DNA from 3 places in the Embleya sp. NPDC059237 genome. Region 3 is predicted to be linked to each of the others. Evidence: predicted binding sites of a transcription regulator. Region 3 holds the regulator's gene; each other region holds the start of a gene.

Region 1 (5,674 bases), on a different contig from region 3:
ACGTGCGGGAGGGTTCGGCCCGTTATTGGAAGGCGGACACGTCCATCTCCCACACCTTCGGCCAGTCCTTGCCCCGGAAGGAGGCGTCGGTGCCGCCGTCGCAGAAGACCACGGAGCCGACGAAGAAGCTCGACTCACCGCCGAGCAGGAACGCCACCAGCGCGGCGATCTCCTCGGGCCGGCCGCCGCGACCGGCCGGGATGGTGTTCAGGAACATCTCCATGCCCTCGGCGGTCAGCGGGTCGGTGCGCCCCTCGGCCGTCATCGGGGTCTCGATCAGGCCCGGCGCGATGGCGTTGAGCCGGATACCGTCGGCGATGTACTCGGCGCACCGGGTGCGGGCGTACCAGGCGAGCGCCGCCTTGGTCGCGGGGTAGGCCTGCAGCGCCGCGAACTCGCCGAACGCCTCGGCGGCCGCGCTCGCCCCCGCCTCGTCCCCGGACAGGCACAAGTCGGCCACCTCGACCGGCCAGTTCGGCTGCGCCGTCGTGGAGTTCGAGCTGATCAGCACGACCGAGGCGCCGTCGCCCGCGGCGAGCAGCGGACGCAGCCCCTCCAGGAGCACGATCGCGCCGAAGTAGTTCACCGACACCAGCAGGCCGCCCGACCGACCGGTGGCCGCGGCCAGGCCCGCGAACGGCACGAAGCCGTCGAGCACGCCGCCGGACAGCTCGGTGACCCGCGTGATCGCCTCGGCCCGACCCGCGGCCGTGCCCAGGTCCACGGTGACGTCGGCGTCGCGCAGATCGACGCCGATCACCCGGTGCCCGTCCGCCTCCAGCCGGGCCTTGGTCGCGGCGCCCAGGCCGGAGGCCGCGCCGGTGATCGCGTAGGTACCCATGTGTCTCCTTCGTGCTGCTCGACGGGATCGGCCGCACCCGGCGGCTGACGGTCCGTCAGTTATCGGGCTCGGGGCACTCTCGCAGATCGGGCCGGCGGCGAAAAGGCCGACGGGCCCGACCGCGGGGATGCGGTCGGGCCCGTCGGGGACGTGCGGGGTGGAACCGGTGCGCGGGGAGCCCGGGCACGCGGAACCGATGCGCGTGGAACTAGTGCGCGTGGCCGTGGCCGCCGTGGCTGTGCCCGGCGGGCTCTTCCTCGGCCGGCTTCTCGACGACCAGGGTCTCGGTCGTGAGCAGCAGCGACGCGATCGACGCGGCGTTCTGCAGCGCGGAGCGGGTCACCTTGACCGGGTCGATGACGCCCGAGTCGACCAGGTTGCCGTACTCGCCGGTCGCGGCGTTGAAGCCGTGCCCGACACCGAGCTCCTGCACCTTGTTGACGATCACGTAGCCCTCGAGGCCCGCGTTCTCGGCGATCCAGCGCAGCGGCTCGACCACGGCGCGACGCACGACCGCGACACCGGTCGCGATGTCGCCGGTCTGGCCCAGGTTCTCCGCGAGCACCGAGGCCGCGTGCACCAAGGCGGTGCCGCCGCCGGCGACGATGCCCTCCTCGATGGCCGCACGGGTCGCGGAGACCGCGTCCTCGAGACGGTGCTTCTTCTCCTTGAGCTCGACCTCGGTGGCCGCGCCCACGCGGATCACGCACACGCCGCCGGCCAGCTTCGCGAGCCGCTCCTGCAGCTTCTCGCGGTCCCAGTCGGAGTCCGTGGACTCGATCTCACGCTTGATCTGCTTGACCCGGTCGGCGATCGCGGCACCGTCGCCGGCGCCGTCCACCAGGGTGGTGGCGTCCTTGGTGATGGTGATGCGACGGGCGCTGCCCAGCACCTCCAGGCCGACCTGGTCGAGCTTGAGGCCGACCTCGGGGGCGATGACCTGACCGCCGGTCAGGATCGCCATGTCCTCCAGCATCGCCTTGCGGCGGTCGCCGAAGCCCGGGGCCTTGACCGCGACCGCGTTGAAGGTGCCGCGGATCTTGTTCACGACCAGGGTGGACAGCGCCTCGCCGTCCACGTCCTCGGCCACGATCAGCAGCGGCTTCGACGCGCCGGCCTGGATGATCTTCTCCAGCAGCGGCAGCAGCTCGGCGATGGCCGAGATCTTGCCCTGGTGGATCAGGATGTACGGGTCGTCGAGGACGGCCTCCATACGCTCCTGGTCGGTGACCATGTACGGCGACAGGTAGCCCTTGTCGAACTGAAGGCCCTCGGCGAACTCCAGCTCCAGACCCATGGTCTGGGACTCCTCGACGGTGATCACACCGTCCTTGCCGACCTTGTCCATGGCCTCGGCGATCAGCTCGCCGATCTGCTTGTCCTGGGCGGACAGCGCGGCGACGGCGGCGATGTCCTCCTTGCCGTCGATCGCGCGGGCGGTGCCGAGCAGCTGCTCGGACACGGCGGCGACGGCGAGGTCGATGCCCTTCTTCAGGTCCATCGGGGCCGCGCCGGCGGCCACGTTGCGCAGACCCTCGCGCACCAGCGCCTGGGCGAGCACCGTCGCGGTGGTGGTGCCGTCACCCGCGATGTCGTTGGTCTTGGTCGCGACCTCCTTGGCGAGCTGCGCGCCAAGGTTCTCGTACGCGTCCTCGAGCTCCACCTCACGGGCGATGGTCACGCCGTCGTTGGTGATGGTCGGGGCACCGAACTTCTTGTCGATCACGACATTGCGGCCCTTGGGGCCGAGCGTGACCTTGACGGTGTCGGCCAGCGCGTTGACGCCGCGCTCCAGCGACCGCCGGGCCTTCTCGTCGAACTGGAGGATCTTCGCCATGAGGGTCTTCGTCCTTAAAGGTTGCTTTTCGACGTCGTACAACCGACTCCGCCCCGGGTCCACCGGCCGCGAGGGCAGGGCGATCCGGGGCGGGGTCGTCGAACCGTCACCGGTTCCGGCGCGTCAGCGCGATGTCACTTCTCGATGATCGCGAGCACGTCGCGGGCCGAGAGAACGAGGTATTCCTCGCCGTTGTACTTCACCTCGGTGCCGCCGTACTTGCTGTACAGCACGGTGTCACCGACGGCGACGTCGAGCGGCAGACGCTGACCGTCCTCGAAACGACCCGGGCCCACGGCCAGGACGACGCCCTCCTGGGGCTTCTCCTTGGCGGTGTCCGGGATCACGAGACCCGACGCGGTGGTCTGCTCGGCCTCAAGCGTCTGAACCACGATGCGGTCCTCGAGCGGCTTGATGGCAACCTTGGTGTTGGCGGTCGTCACGATGCGACCTCCCCCTTCGGAGATCTCACGGAAAAATGTCTGTCGGCGAATGGGACAGATCCGTCGTCGCGGGTGCCGGACCTGCTCGTATCGCACTGGCACACTCATGGGGAGAGTGCCAGCACAGACACTAGGTGGCGGTTAGCACTCCGTCAACCAGAGTGCCAGATTCAGCGCGTCGCGAGCGTTCTTCATACCGATGCGCCACGGATCGAGGGGCCGGCTTCATGCCGATGGGCCACGGATCGAGGGGGGCCGGGCGCTCGGCGAGAATGGCCGGGTGCACACCGACGCCATCGAAGCCCTCACCGCGCTGCGGACCGACGAGGGCCGCGCCCTGCTCGACCTGCTGGCCGAACACGACGCCGCGGACGAGTTGTCGCTGGCCACCCGGTTGCGTCGGGAACATCCGCAGGAGTTGATCGCCGCCGCGCTCACCCAGTCCCGGTTGCGGCAGCGTGGCCGGGCCAAGTTCGGGGCGGACGCGGACCGGATGTTCTTCACGGCCAACGGCCTGGAGCAGTCCACCCGGACCTCGGTGGCCGACCACCGGGCCGTCCGGCTGGCCGCGGCCGGCGTCCGCCGGGCGATCGACCTGTGCTGCGGCATCGGCGGCGACGCGCTCGCGCTGGCCCGCGCCGGGATCGCGGTGCACGCGGTCGACCTCGATCCGCCGACCTGCGCGGTGGCGCGGGCCAATGCGGAGGCGCTGGGCCTGGCCGACCTGATCACGGTCGAGTGCGCGGACGCGACCGCGGTGGATCCGTCCGGCTACGACGCGGCGTTGATCGACCCGGCCCGACGCACCGCCCGCGGCCGCACCTTCGACCCCGAGTCGTACGCGCCGCCCTTCTCGTTCCTGACCACCCTCGCCGCCCGCGTCCCCGCCGGCGCGGCCAAGGTCGCCCCCGGCATCCCACACGAGATCGTGCCCGCCGGCATGGAGGCGGAGTGGGTCTCCGACCGCGGCGACGTCAAGGAGGCGGTGTTGTGGTGGGGCGGGCTCGCCCGGGCCGGCCTGCGTGCCACCCTGCTGCCCGGCGGCGCCGAGCTGACCTCGGGGGTCGTCCGGCAGGCGCCGGTGGGCCCGATGCGCCGCTACCTCTACGAGCCGGACGGCGCGGTGATCCGGGCCCACCTGGTGTCCGAGGTCAGCGAGTTGGTGGACGGCAACCTGGTGGACGAGACGATCGCCTACCTGACCTCGGACCGGCTGGTGCACACCGCGTTCGCGAGCGTGTACGAGATCACCGACGTGTTGCCGTTCAACCTCAAGCGGCTCAAGGCCCTGCTGCGCGAGCGCGGCGTCGGCACCCTGACGGTCAAGAAGCGCGGCTCGGCGGTCGAGCCGGAGGAGGTCCGCCGCCGGGTCCGCCCCACCGGTCCGAACGCGGCCACGGTGCTGCTGACCCGGGTGGCGGGCGCGCCCACGATGCTGATCGGTCACCCGGTGTCCGACAGCGGGTGACCGGGGCCGAGGCGGTCCTCAGCCGATGTAGTCCTCCAGGCGCGCGATCGTGAAGCCCTGGGCCTGGATCTTGCGCAGCATGTTGCCGAACATCTCGGTCATCGTGGTGCCCTTGAGCTCACCGGGGCCGCGGAAGTGGGCCAGGATGATGTCGCCCGGGTGCAGCTTCTTCTCCCCCACGTACTGCATGTCGTTGATCTGCATCGACTCCTGCCACTTGACGATCGCGCCGATCCCGCCGCAACCGCCGGCCACCGTCTGCGTGGTCGCGTTCCAGTTGCCGTAGGGCGGGCGGAACAACGTCGGGCGTTTGCCGTACAGCTCGCCGAGCCGGTCCTGTTGGCCACAGATCTGGTGCTTTTGCGCGTCGGCGCCCAGGGTCTTCAGGTCGGGGTGGGAGAGCGTGTGGTTCTGCACGGTGGCGCCGAGGTCCTGGAGCTTGCGGAAGTATTCCGGGTCCTGGCGCACGTAGGTGTCGTTGAGGAACATCGCCACCGGGATACGCAGGTCCCGCATCATGTCCAGGAACTTGGGATCCTTCTCCGCGCCGTCGTCGATCGTGATGAACACGATCTTCTCCTGCGTGGGGATCTTCTCCACCACCGGCGGCTTGGGCCCGCCCCCCTTGATCGGCTTGTCCGCGGGCGGGGCCGGCGGCGCGGCGAACGGCTTCAGGTTCCACTTCGCGGCGAGCGTGGCGGGGTCGGCGCCGGGGGTGTCCGGCTTGGCCGCAGGCGCCGGTTTGGCGGCTGCGGTCGAGGTGCCGCCGGAGGGTGCCCGGGTCGCCTTCACCGACGACGTGCCGTCGGATCCGCCGCCGCAGCCGGTCAGCGCGAGCAGCAGTACGCCGGCCAGGCCGACGCCGACCGAGGCGAATACGCCTCGCCGCTTTTGTACCGTTCCATGCACCACTGTCGCCGGCCCTTCCGTCGCCTGGACCGTTCGCCCGATCCACCCGCGCCCACGCTACGCGGCGCGGCGGCCTGTCACGGTCCGGACAAGCCCTGTTCAAGGGACTGTCGAAGGACTGTTGAGCGGCCGATGCGCTGGGCACACTCCCGGCAAGGCCAATGGCACGTGCGGCG
Region 2 (5,674 bases), on a different contig from region 3:
TCGCGGTCGTGATCCGTTCCGGGCCGCGCGGCGATCTCCACGACGAGCGCGGCATGCTCGGCGGATATCGGCAGGGTGTCGTCGTCGACGGAAATCGACGGATCGTCCTCGGGCATGATCACCAGATCGGGGGTGTACAGCCGATTCGACGGGATCAGATGCACGGCGGGGGCCTCGAAGCTCGCACAACCTTTCGGCGTGGCGCCCGCCAGAGCCCTGTGGATTCGTGCCGCGATCAGGCCGTGCTCTTTTCCCGGGGGCGGTGTCATGGTGATGTACTCGCCGGGGATCTCGGCGCGCCATCCCTTGGGGACGTTCAACTCCCGCCACGTGGTCATGAGCATGTCCCACATGGTGCGGTCGTCGGGGTCGGTCGTGTCCGCCTCGTTCGTGGGTGTGCTCGTGTCGGCCACCTCGTTCGCCCTTCACCTCGGTCCGTGTCGTTTCGGAGCGACGCTACGGGTCACGGGCTGGCCCGTGCGGCCCGAGTCGCCGGCGCCACTCGAACGAGCGAACGTGTTTCGAACCGTGCTGGAAGGGTCCGCCGGCACGCGAAAGAGGCGGCCCCGAAGGGGACCGCCTCTCGCGTGGAGCTACCGACCGGGTGGGTCGGGACTACCGATCCTCAGCGGATCAGAAGTCCATGCCGCCCATGTCCGGGGCGCCGCCGCCGGCCGGAGCGGCGTTCTTCTCCGGCTTGTCGGCGATGACGGCCTCGGTGGTCAGGAACAGCGCGGCGATCGACGCGGCGTTCTGCAGCGCGGAACGGGTGACCTTCGCCGGGTCGATGATGCCCTCGGCGATGAGGTCCACGTAGTCGCCGGTCGCGGCGTTGAGGCCGTGACCCGGGGTCAGGTTGCGCACCTTCTCCACAACCACGCCGCCCTCGAGGCCGGCGTTGACCGCGATCTGCTTGAGCGGGGCCTCGACGGCCAGGCGCACGATGTTCGCGCCGGTGGCCTCGTCGCCGTCCAGGTCGAGCTTGTCGAACGCGATGGTGGACGCCTGGAGCAGGGCCACGCCACCACCGGCGACGATGCCCTCCTCGACGGCGGCCTTCGCGTTGCGCACCGCGTCCTCGATGCGGTGCTTGCGCTCCTTGAGCTCGACCTCGGTCGCGGCACCGGCCTTGATGACCGCCACGCCGCCCGCGAGCTTCGCCAGGCGCTCCTGGAGCTTCTCGCGGTCGTAGTCCGAGTCGGAGTTCTCGATCTCGGCGCGGATCTGGTTGACCCGACCCGCGACCTGGTCCGAGTCACCGGCGCCGTCGACGATGGTGGTCTCGTCCTTGGTGACGACGACCTTGCGGGCGCGGCCGAGGAGTTCGAGACCGGCGGTGTCGAGCTTGAGGCCGACCTCCTCGGAGATGACCTGGCCACCGGTGAGGATGGCGATGTCGCCGAGCATGGCCTTGCGACGGTCGCCGAAGCCCGGAGCCTTGACGGCGACGGACTTGAAGGTGCCGCGGATCTTGTTCACGACGAGCGTGGCCAGGGCCTCGCCCTCGACGTCCTCGGAGATGATCATGAGCGGCTTGCCCGACTGCATGACCTTCTCGAGGAGCGGGAGGAGGTCCTTCACCGAGGTGATCTTCGAGTTGACGATGAGCACGTAGGCGTCTTCGAGGACGGCCTCCATGCGCTCCATGTCGGTCGCGAAGTAGGGCGAGATGTAGCCCTTGTCGAAGCGCATGCCCTCGGTGAGCTCGAGCTCGAGACCGAAGGTGTTGCTCTCCTCGACGGTGATGACGCCTTCCTTGCCGACCTTGTCCATGGCCTCGGCGATCATCTCGCCGATCAGGGGGTCAGCGGCGGAGATCGAGGCGGTGGAGGCGATCTGCTCCTTCGTCTCGACGTCCTTCGCGAGCGCGAGCAGCTGCTCGGAGACGGCCTCGACGGCCTTCTCGATGCCACGCTTGAGGGCCATCGGGTTCGCGCCGGCGGCCACGTTGCGCAGGCCCTCGCGGACGAGCGCCTGGGCGAGGACGGTCGCGGTCGTCGTACCGTCACCGGCGACGTCGTCCGTCTTCTTGGCGACCTCCTTGACCAGCTCGGCACCGATCTTCTCGTACGGGTCCTCGAGCTCGATCTCCTTGGCGATGCTCACACCATCGTTGGTGATGGTGGGCGCACCCCACTTCTTCTCGAGCACGACGTTGCGGCCCTTGGGGCCCAGCGTGACCTTGACGGCGTCGGCGAGCTGGTTCATCCCGCGCTCGAGGCCGCGGCGCGCTTCCTCGTTGAACGCGATGATCTTGGCCATGTGGTGAAGTCCTCCCAGAACGGGGGTGAGTGCCGGACCGCACAGGTGCCCGCGACGGACGACCCGACCACCGCGAGGATCCCTCCCTCACGGGTGCCGAGCCTCACCGGCCCGGTCCGTTTCTGTCACTCTCACATCCAGAGTGCTAACGCCAATGATTAGCACTCGACCATGCCGAGTGCAAGCGCAACGGGCGGGTCCGGGCCCCTCGGCCCACACCCGCGCGTGTCACACACCACCCCAACCCCCCCACCCGGGCCCCGAGGCGCGGCCCGTCCACATGCCGCGGGGCTCGGCCTCGGCCGCCCGACACGGGTACGTGTGCGCCCCCGCCCGCCTGCACGGCCCCTGGCCGGGCCCGCCCGCCCCGGCACGTCCGGAGCGGCCCCGGAACGGGAATCCCGGCTGCCGGGCCTGCGGTGGTTGCGTGGTCGCGTGGTTCGGACCACGGCGTTGCCCGCACGGCCGGGACGGGTTCGGATGTGCCGCCCCTGGGCCCACATCGGGTTCGGGCGTCGCGCCGCCCCGGCTCACGTCGGGTCCGATCGCGCCGCCGGGTCGTCTGTGGCCATGCCGAGTTCGGGTGCCGTGCCTGTGGTTGTGCGGGGGCGGGTGGCGGGCTCGGCCGCGTCGTCCGCATCGCTCTGGTGGGCCGCCTCCCGCCGGAGCGGATTCGCGTGTACCGCCGCACCCGCGCCCCGCCGCCGCCCGCACGTCGGGGCCGGGGGACAACGACCGGGGCCCGGCCCCCGCTTGGCGGGAAGGCCGGGCCCCGGTCATGGATCCGACAGGATCGGGCGCGTTATGTGCCGCGATGTGTCGTGCAGTCCGTGGTGTGGACCGTTTCAAGCAGAGGAGCAGAGGAGCGCATGGCTCCCGGTTCAGGCGGTGACGCGGACCATGTCGGCCTGCGGCCCCTTCTGCCCCTGCGAGATCTCGAACTCGACTCGCTGCCCCTCCTCGAGCGTCCGGTACCCGTCCATCTGGATCGCGCTGTAGTGGACGAAAACGTCCGCCCCACCGTCGACCGCGATGAAGCCGTACCCCTTCTCCGCGTTGAACCACTTGACGGCGCCCTGAGCCATTCCTAACTCCCCTGTTACTGGCCCTTTCACGGATACTGCACGCCGCAGCTCCGGGTTCGTATCCAGAAGGACCCGGCCCTCTGCTACGACCGCGGCTGAATGTATCCGGACGGATGCCCGGAGCAACAGGTCAATCGGACGAGAATTCCCGAGCGAATAAAACTCGCATTCTTCGCGAGTCTTAGAAAAAGCCGTATTTCAATCCACCAGGAAAACGACTTTCCGCACATATCGGATGTGATCCCGACCACGGGTTTACCGACGCGCCGCCGCCAAAGACGGGAAATGGAGCCGGTTAAACCCGGGTTACGCACAACCTTCGGCAGGAACGAAGAAATCCGCCGCGCGGTGCTCGCGCGGCGGATTTCCCGGTTCCGTTTCGTGCCCGATCGAGGAAGATCGGGACGCTCGGCCTATCGCGTCAGCAACCCCCGGCGACCGCCGGGATGATCGAAACGGTGCCCTTGTCGGGGATCGCCGTGGCGAGCCCGTCGGCGAAGCGCACGTCCTCGTCCTCCACGTACAGATTCACAAAGCGACGCAGCTTGCCCTCGTCGTCGAGGATGCGCGCGCGAATTCCGGTGTGGGCCTTTTCCAGCGAGTCCAGGACCTCGGCGAGCGTGGTGCCCTCGGCGGACACCTCCGCCGCCCCGCCCGTGTAGGTGCGCAGGATGGTCGGGATGCGAACGGAGACGCTCATGCGAGGCCGGCCTTTCGGAAGGAGTCCAGGGTGGGTCGAATGGTCGCGGTGGGTCCGGTCGTCGGCGTGACCGCGTCCAACGTCTTGAGGCCGTCGCCCGTGTTGAGCACGACCGTCTCGGCGTCCGGGTCCAGCGCGCCGGACTCGAGCAGCTTGCGCAGGCAGCCCACGGTGACCCCGCCCGCGGTCTCGCCGAAGATGCCCTCGGTACGCGCGAGCAGCTTCATCGCCTCGACCACCTCGACGTCGTTCACGTCCTCCACCGCGCCGCCCGTGCGCTTGCACACGTCGAGCACGTAGGGGCCGTCGGCAGGGTTGCCGATCGCGAGCGACTTGGCGATCGTGTCCGGCCGCACCGGGCGGATCACGTCGTGCCCGGCCTTCCACGCGGCGGCCACCGGGGAGCACCCCGTCGCCTGGGCGCCGAAGATCTTGTACGGCGCGTCCTCGACCAGACCCAGCGCGATCAACTCGCGAAAGCCCTTGTCGATCTTGGTCAGCTGCGACCCCGACGCGATGGGAATGACGATCTGCTCCGGCAGTTTCCAGCCGAGTTGTTCCGCGATCTCGTAGGCCAGCGTCTTGGAACCCTCGCCGTAGTAGGGCCGCAGGTTGACGTTGACGAAGCCCCAGCTCTCGCCGGCCGGGTCGCCGATCAGCTCCGAACAGAATCGGTTGACCTCGTCGTAGGTCCCCTCGATGGCGACCAGCTCGCCGCCGTAGACCGCCGCCGTGACGACCTTGCCGGCCTCCAGGTCGGACGGGATGAACACACAGCTGCGCAGACCCACCCGGGCGGCGGCGGCACCCACCGCGCCGGCCAGGTTGCCGGTGGACGAGCAGGACAGCGTGGTGAAGCCGAAGGTGCGCGCGGCCTCGACCGCGATCGCCACCACGCGGTCCTTGAAGGAGTGCGTCGGGTTCCCGGAGTCGTCCTTGACGTGCAGGTTGCGCACGCCCAGCTCGCGGCCCAGGTTCTCGGCCCGCACGAGCTTGGTGAAGCCGGGGTTCAGGCTGGGCCGGGACGCGACGTCCGCGGACACCGGCAGCAGCGGCGCGTAGCGCCAGATGTTGTGCGGCCCGGCCTCGATCCGCTCCCGCGTCACGGTGCCGAACTCGTAGGCGACCTCCAGGGGGCCGAAACAGGACTCGCAGGCGTACTTCGGGCCGAGCTCCGTGCGCTCTCCGCACTCGCGACACGACAGCGCGACGGCCGGACCGAAGGAGGTGGGGATGGCGCTGGTGGTGCGGGTGGCGGTGGGTGTCGCCATGGCGAGGGCCTTTCTGTCCTCATCTTTACCCGTGGGGTCCCACGGGCCGGACTTGGCACCTGTCCGACTCGTCGGCCGCTCGCTCGCGCCGAAAGCGCGTCACGAGGAATGACGATCGGATGGTTGCCGGGGCTTCAACGGGCCGTTCCCTCTGCCCCTCTGGATGAGCTGCTATGGCGGTGGACACACCCTTCGCCGGGTGGCCGGTCCGCGTTTGTCCGGTCCGACGTGCGATCGTCGTAACCGGTGACGACGACTGTAACCGAACCGGTGCCGCGTCGATCATCCGGTCCACCTCGCGAGACGATAAAGGGTGGAACGACCGAGGCCGGAACACCGGCGACGACAGGGGATCT
Region 3 (5,674 bases):
CCCACACACGCTCACCACACCGCGAAATGCCCTGCTCAACCCACTCGGAAGGGCCCCCAGAGGACCCATCCCAACCGCCCTCCCACTCCCCCGCTGCCGGCCGGTTTTCGCCGAGCAGCGCACCCGCCCCGCCGACGCCCCGCAGTACCCGAGCCCCGCACGCCGGCCGGCGGCGGCTCAGCCCACGGCTCGGGGCGGCCTCGGCGTCACTCGGTCAAGGCATGCCGTGACCGCTTCGCGTTGTCGGGCGCGGTCGGGTGCAGCCCGTCCGGCGTTCGAGGGCGCTCGCCGCAGGCGGCCCGAGGGCGCGATCGGGCGCCGGACGCGGCCGAATCGCAGCCCGTCCGGCGCCTGAGGACGACGTCACGACGCGCCGCCGCCCGCTACCGGCCGTTGAAGGCGTCCTTCAGGCGCGAGAACAGGCCCTGTTGGCCCGGCGTGAATTGTCCCGACGGGCGTTCCTCGCCGCGCAGCTTGGCCAGGCGGCGGAGCAGTTCCTCCTGCTCGGGGTCGAGCTTGTTCGGCGTTTGCACCTCGACGTGCACGACCAGGTCGCCTCGGCCGCCGCCGCGCAGGTGGGTGATGCCCCGCCCGTGCAGCGGGATCGACTGGCCCGACTGGGTGCCCGGGCGGATGTCGATCTCCTCCGTGCCGTCCAGCGTCTGCAGCGGCACCTTCGTACCGAGCGACGCCGCCGTCATCGGGATGGTGACCGTGCAGTGCAGGTCGTCGCCGCGCCGCTGGAAGGTGGCGTGCGCGACCTCGACGATCTCCACGTAGAGATCGCCCGCCGGGCCGCCGCCGGGGCCGACCTCGCCCTCGCCCGCGAGCTGGATCCGCGTACCGCTGTCCACGCCCGCCGGGATCTTGACGGTGAGCGTGCGCCGCGCGCGGATGCGGCCGTCGCCCGCGCACTCGGGGCACGGGTGCGGGACCACGGTGCCGAAGCCCTGACACTGCGGACACGGCCGCGACGTCATGACCTGGCCCAGGAACGACTTGGTGACCTGGCTGACCTCGCCCCGCCCGCGGCACATGTCGCAGGTCTGCGCCGTGGTGCCCGGGGCCGCGCCCTCGCCGTTGCACGTGTTGCACGTGACGGCGGTGTCCACCTGGATCTCCCGGGTGGTGCCGAAAGCGGCCTCTTCGAGGGTGATCTCGATCCGGATCATCGCGTCCTGGCCGCGGCGCGTGCGCGAGCGCGGTCCGCGCTGGCTGGCCTGGCCGAAGAACGCGTCCATGATGTCGCTGAACCCGAAGCCGGCCTGGCCGAAGCCACCACCGCCCCCGCCGCCCCCGGAGGACAGCGGGTCGCCGCCGAGGTCGTACATCTGACGCTTCTGCGGGTCCGAAAGGACCTCGTAGGCGTTGTTGATCTCCTTGAACCGGTCCTGCGTCTTCGGGTCCGGATTGACGTCCGGGTGCAGCTCCCGAGCGAGCCGGCGGAAGGCCTTCTTGATTTCCTCCGGGGTGGCGTCGCGCCGTACCCCGAGGACCTCGTAGTAATCGGTAGCCAACTCTACGACTCCGCGAGGATCTGTCCGACGTACCGTGCCACGGCGCGCACCGCTCCCATCGTTCCGGGGTAGTCCATCCGGGTCGGCCCGAGTACCCCGAGCTTCGCCAGTGTTTCCTGCCCACTGCCGTATCCGACGGCGACCACCGAGGTCGCGGCCAGTCCTTCGTGCATGTTCTCGTGTCCGATCCGCACGACCATGCCCGGGTCGGTCGCCTCGCCCAACAGCCGCAGCAATACGACGTGTTCCTCGAGCGCTTCCAGGACCGGGCGGATCGTGTTCGGGAAGTCCATGCCGAAACGGGTCAGGTTGGCCGTCCCGGCCAGGACGACCTTCTCTTCCTTGTGCTCGACCAGGGTGTCGAGCAGGGTGGCCAGGATGCCCGCCACGATCGGCCGTTCCTCGGCGGTGAACGGCTCGGCGAGATCCTGGACCAGCAACGGCACATCGGCGAACCGCTTGCCGGTGATGCGGCTGTTCAGCCGCGCCCGGACGTCGGCGAGCAGGTTTTCGCCGACCGGGCCCGGCGTGTCCATCACCCGCTGCTCGACCCGGCCCGTGCTGGTGATCAGCACCAACATGACCCGGGTGGGCGCGAGGGTGAGCAGCTCGACGTGCCGGATCGTCGAGCGGGTCAGCGAGGGGTATTGCACGACGGCGACCTGATGGGTCAGCTGCGCGAGCAGCCGGACCGTACGGCCCACCACGTCGTCCAGGTCGACCGCGCCGGCCAGGAAGGTCTGGATCGCCCGGCGCTCGGCGCCGGACAGCGGCTTGACGCCCGCGAGGCGGTCGACGAACAACCGGTAGCCCTTGTCGGTGGGCACCCGGCCGGCGCTGGTGTGGGGCTGCGTGATGTAGCCCTCCTCCTCCAGCGCGGCCATGTCGTTGCGAATGGTGGCCGGGGAGACCCCGAGGTTGTGTCGGTCCGCGAGCGCCTTGGAGCCGACCGGCTCCTGGGTCGCCACGTAGTCCTGCACGATGGCACGCAACACGTCCTGTTTCCGATCGTCGAGCATGGTGCGCACCTCCCTGACCCGTTCTTCCACCCGTTGCCGTGTCGCGTAGGCGGTGGTTCGTCCCACTGGTTGGCACTCCGTCCCGCCGAGTGCCAGTGTACGGGTCACCCGATCCGGACCGTACCCCTGAGTCCGTGCCAAGGTTGACGCATGCTACGCGCCGAACAGCCGAAACACGCCACATGGGAGCCGATCGGGCCGGGCGTACTGCGTCGTCGGTTGCCCGGCCTCGAACTGAATGTGGCGGTCGTCACGGGGCGGGAGGGGATCCTGCTCGTGGACACCGGTTCGCACGACCACGAGGCCGCCGACATCCTGGCCTCGCTGGCCCGCGAACTGCCTGGGCACGGATTGCCCGACCGGGTGGTCGCGGTGGTGAACACCCACGGTCACTTCGACCACTGCTACGGCAACGACGAGGTGCTGCGCGCCTTCCCCGACGCGGAGATCTGGGGACACGCGGACCTGCCGCGGTATCTGGAGCGGTGGGCCGAGGCCGGTCGGGCGAGCGGCGTCGCGCACGGGTTCGACCCGGAGCTGATGCGCGCGGCGCGGATCGTGCCGCCGACCCGACCGGTGTCCACGGGCACGCCGGTGACGGTGGATCTGGGCGGGCGCGAGGTGGTGCTGTTCGCGCCCGGTCGTGGACACACCGACCACGATGTGGTCGTCCACGTACCGGACTGCGGCGTGCTGATCGCCGGGGACATGGTGGAGGAGAGCGGGCCGCCGGTCTTCGGCTCGGACGCGTTCGCCGCCGAGTGGAGTGATTCGCTGGCCCGGGTGCGGGCGTTGGACGCCAGTGTCTGGCTGCCCGGACACGGCGCGGTGGTCGACGAGGAGTTCGTGATCCGGCAAAACCGTTGGCTGGCCGAGGTGGCCGCCGGGCGCGTCGTACCGGACTGACGTACCGTCACCCGGCTAGCGTCGTGGTCATGCGCAGTTATGGACCCGAGTCGCTGATCCCGGGATGGAAGAAGGACAAGCCCGTCCCGGAGGTCGCGGCCGACCGCGACCTGGTGGTGGAGGAGGCATCCACCGGCTTCTGCGGCGCGGTGGTCCGGGTGGAGAAGACCCCCGAGGGCTACACCGTCACGCTGGAGGATCGGCACGGGCGGCTGCGGGTGTTCCCGATGGATCCGCGCGGGTTCCTGATCGACGGCGAGGTGGTCACCCTGGTCCGACCGGCCGCCCCCGGTCCGGCCCGTGCCCCGGGGCGCACCGCGTCGGGCTCGATCGCGGTACCGGGCACCCGGGCCCGGGTCGCCCGCGCCGGGCGGATCTACGTCGAGGGCCGCCACGACGCCGAGTTGGTCGAGCGGGTGTGGGGCGACGACCTGCGGATCGAGGGCGTGGTCGTGGAGTATCTGGAGGGCGTCGACGATCTCCCGGATGTGGTCCGCGAGTTCGCGCCGGGCCCGGGTCGCCGCCTGGGCGTGCTGGTCGACCACCTGGTGCCGGGTTCCAAGGAGAGCCGGATCGCGGGCCGGGTGAGCGGCGACCACGTGCTGGTGGTGGGACACCCCTATATCGACGTCTGGCAGGCGGTACGCCCCGCCTCCGTCGGCATCGCGGCCTGGCCGGACGTCCCGCGCGGTGTCCCGTGGAAGGAGGGCGTCTGCGCGGCCCTCGGCTGGCCGGTGAACCCGCCCGCGGCCTGGCGCCGCATCCTCGCGGCGGTCGACTCGTACCGCGACCTGGAACCGGCCCTGCTCGGGCGGGTCGAGGAACTCATCGACTTCGTGACGGCGCCGCCCGAGGGGTGAGGCCCCGGTCGACGCGATGGCCGGCCCTCACCGCGCGACCTGCGGCGCTACCGTACGGCGATGGCGCAGGAAGAGATCACCCTCGTATTGCCGGACTCGGCCGGACCGAAGTATCGGACGTTCGGCGTCTTCGACACCACGTTCGTCCGGTCCGCCCGCTCGGGTGACGGGGCGGCACGGGAGACGCGCAAGGACTTCGCCGACCCGGCCGCCGCCGTGATCGCGCTGCGCCGGGAGGTGGGCAAGGCGATGCGCGCCGGGTTCGTGCGTCTGGGCGGGGCCGAGGACCCGGTGGTGCTGGAGTTCATGCCGCCGGGCAAGACCTCGTCCCGGGCCATGGACCTGCATCCGGACGGCCGCACCGTGCTGATCGCCTACGACGGCGCGATCCGGCTCGTGGACGTGGCGACCGGGGTCCGCCGCACGGTGCACGCGGTGCCCGCGGCCGAGCGGCTGACCGGCATCGACACCGCGCTGTTCGACGCGACCGGATCGGCCGTGGTCTACACCGTCGGCGGCTCGACCCGGCGACTGAACCTGGGCACGCTGCACGAGGAACCGCTGGCCGATTACCGGCAGTTCGAGAACGCTCTGTTCAATCCGCACACCGTGCAGCCGGCCTGGGACGCGGCCCGGCGGCGCCTGGTGGTCTTCGACGCCGACGACCGGGTGCGGGTCCTGGACGCGGCCGGCGCCCCGGTCTGCGAGGTGTCCACCCGATCGCCGACCACCGAGTGCCGGGGCGCCGCGCTGTCCCCCTCGGGTCGGTTGCTCGCGGTGTGGCGGGTCAGTCGCGGGCTGGTGTACGGGCACCGCGACGCGAGCGCCGATCCGACCAACGAGGTCGAGGTGTGGGACGTGGAGGCCGGCCGGCCGGTCGCGCGGGTGCCCCTGGAGTGGGAGATCGGCGACCTCGGCTTCGATCCGAACGAGACGTTGCTCCTGGTCAACCGGGGCCGGGTGCACGGGCCGTTCGCGATCTCGATCGACACCGGCGAGCCGGCCTGGCACCTCGCCGATCCGCATCACCCGAACGGTTGGGCAACCTGTTACGCGTGGGCCTACTCGCCGGACGGCCGGCGGATCGCGGTGGGCGGTCATCGTACGAGCGCCCTGCGCGTGTACGACGCGGATCTGCGCGAGCGCGACGCCGTCGCCCTCCCCGGCCACGACGAACAACGCGTGCGCCGCCTGGCCTTCTCCGCCGACGGCACCCTCCTGGCCACGGGCGGCGACTTCGGCCGGGTCTTCGTCCGCCGGGTGTAGGGCATCCGCCCGGGCGCGCCGAACAACCCGTCGGCTTCGACACGGCGCCACTCGAACGGTGACGCCCGAGCCCATGGTTCGTCAGACGAATCTGCTGGTGCTCAAC

The links. Region 3 encodes HrcA, which represses chaperone genes, less so after heat shock. Its sites were predicted from a motif close to TTNGCACTCNGNNNNNCNGAGTGCNAA; they were not measured.
Region 1: a site for HrcA is predicted at 3,263-3,289, ahead of groES (co-chaperone GroES). Genes of this name have one in related genera too.
Region 2: a site for HrcA is predicted at 2,421-2,447, ahead of groL (chaperonin GroEL). Genes of this name have one in related genera too.

Annotation. Positions count from the first base shown of each region.
Region 1 covers NZ_JBHZAE010000012.1:191,786-197,459, forward strand. Annotated here, with positions in the region: gene ACFXKZ_RS33005 (SDR family oxidoreductase) at 23-841, opposite strand; gene groL (chaperonin GroEL) at 1,050-2,678, opposite strand; gene groES (co-chaperone GroES) at 2,813-3,121, opposite strand; gene ACFXKZ_RS33020 (methyltransferase domain-containing protein) at 3,402-4,589, shown strand; gene ACFXKZ_RS33025 (polysaccharide deacetylase family protein) at 4,608-5,501, opposite strand.
Region 2 covers NZ_JBHZAE010000003.1:403,034-408,707, forward strand. Annotated here, with positions in the region: gene ACFXKZ_RS12425 (Uma2 family endonuclease) at 1-413, opposite strand, end outside; gene groL (chaperonin GroEL) at 634-2,262, opposite strand; gene ACFXKZ_RS12435 (cold-shock protein) at 3,144-3,347, opposite strand; gene ACFXKZ_RS12440 (MoaD/ThiS family protein) at 3,769-4,047, opposite strand; gene thrC (threonine synthase) at 4,044-5,318, opposite strand; SAM riboswitch class I at 5,335-5,488, opposite strand.
Region 3 covers NZ_JBHZAE010000007.1:406,067-411,740, reverse strand. Annotated here, with positions in the region: gene dnaJ (molecular chaperone DnaJ) at 384-1,517, opposite strand; gene hrcA (heat-inducible transcriptional repressor HrcA) at 1,520-2,536, opposite strand; gene ACFXKZ_RS24060 (MBL fold metallo-hydrolase) at 2,687-3,442, shown strand; gene ACFXKZ_RS24055 (DUF3097 domain-containing protein) at 3,472-4,302, shown strand; gene ACFXKZ_RS24050 (WD40 repeat domain-containing protein) at 4,363-5,568, shown strand; gene ACFXKZ_RS24045 (Uma2 family endonuclease) at 5,650-5,674, opposite strand, start outside.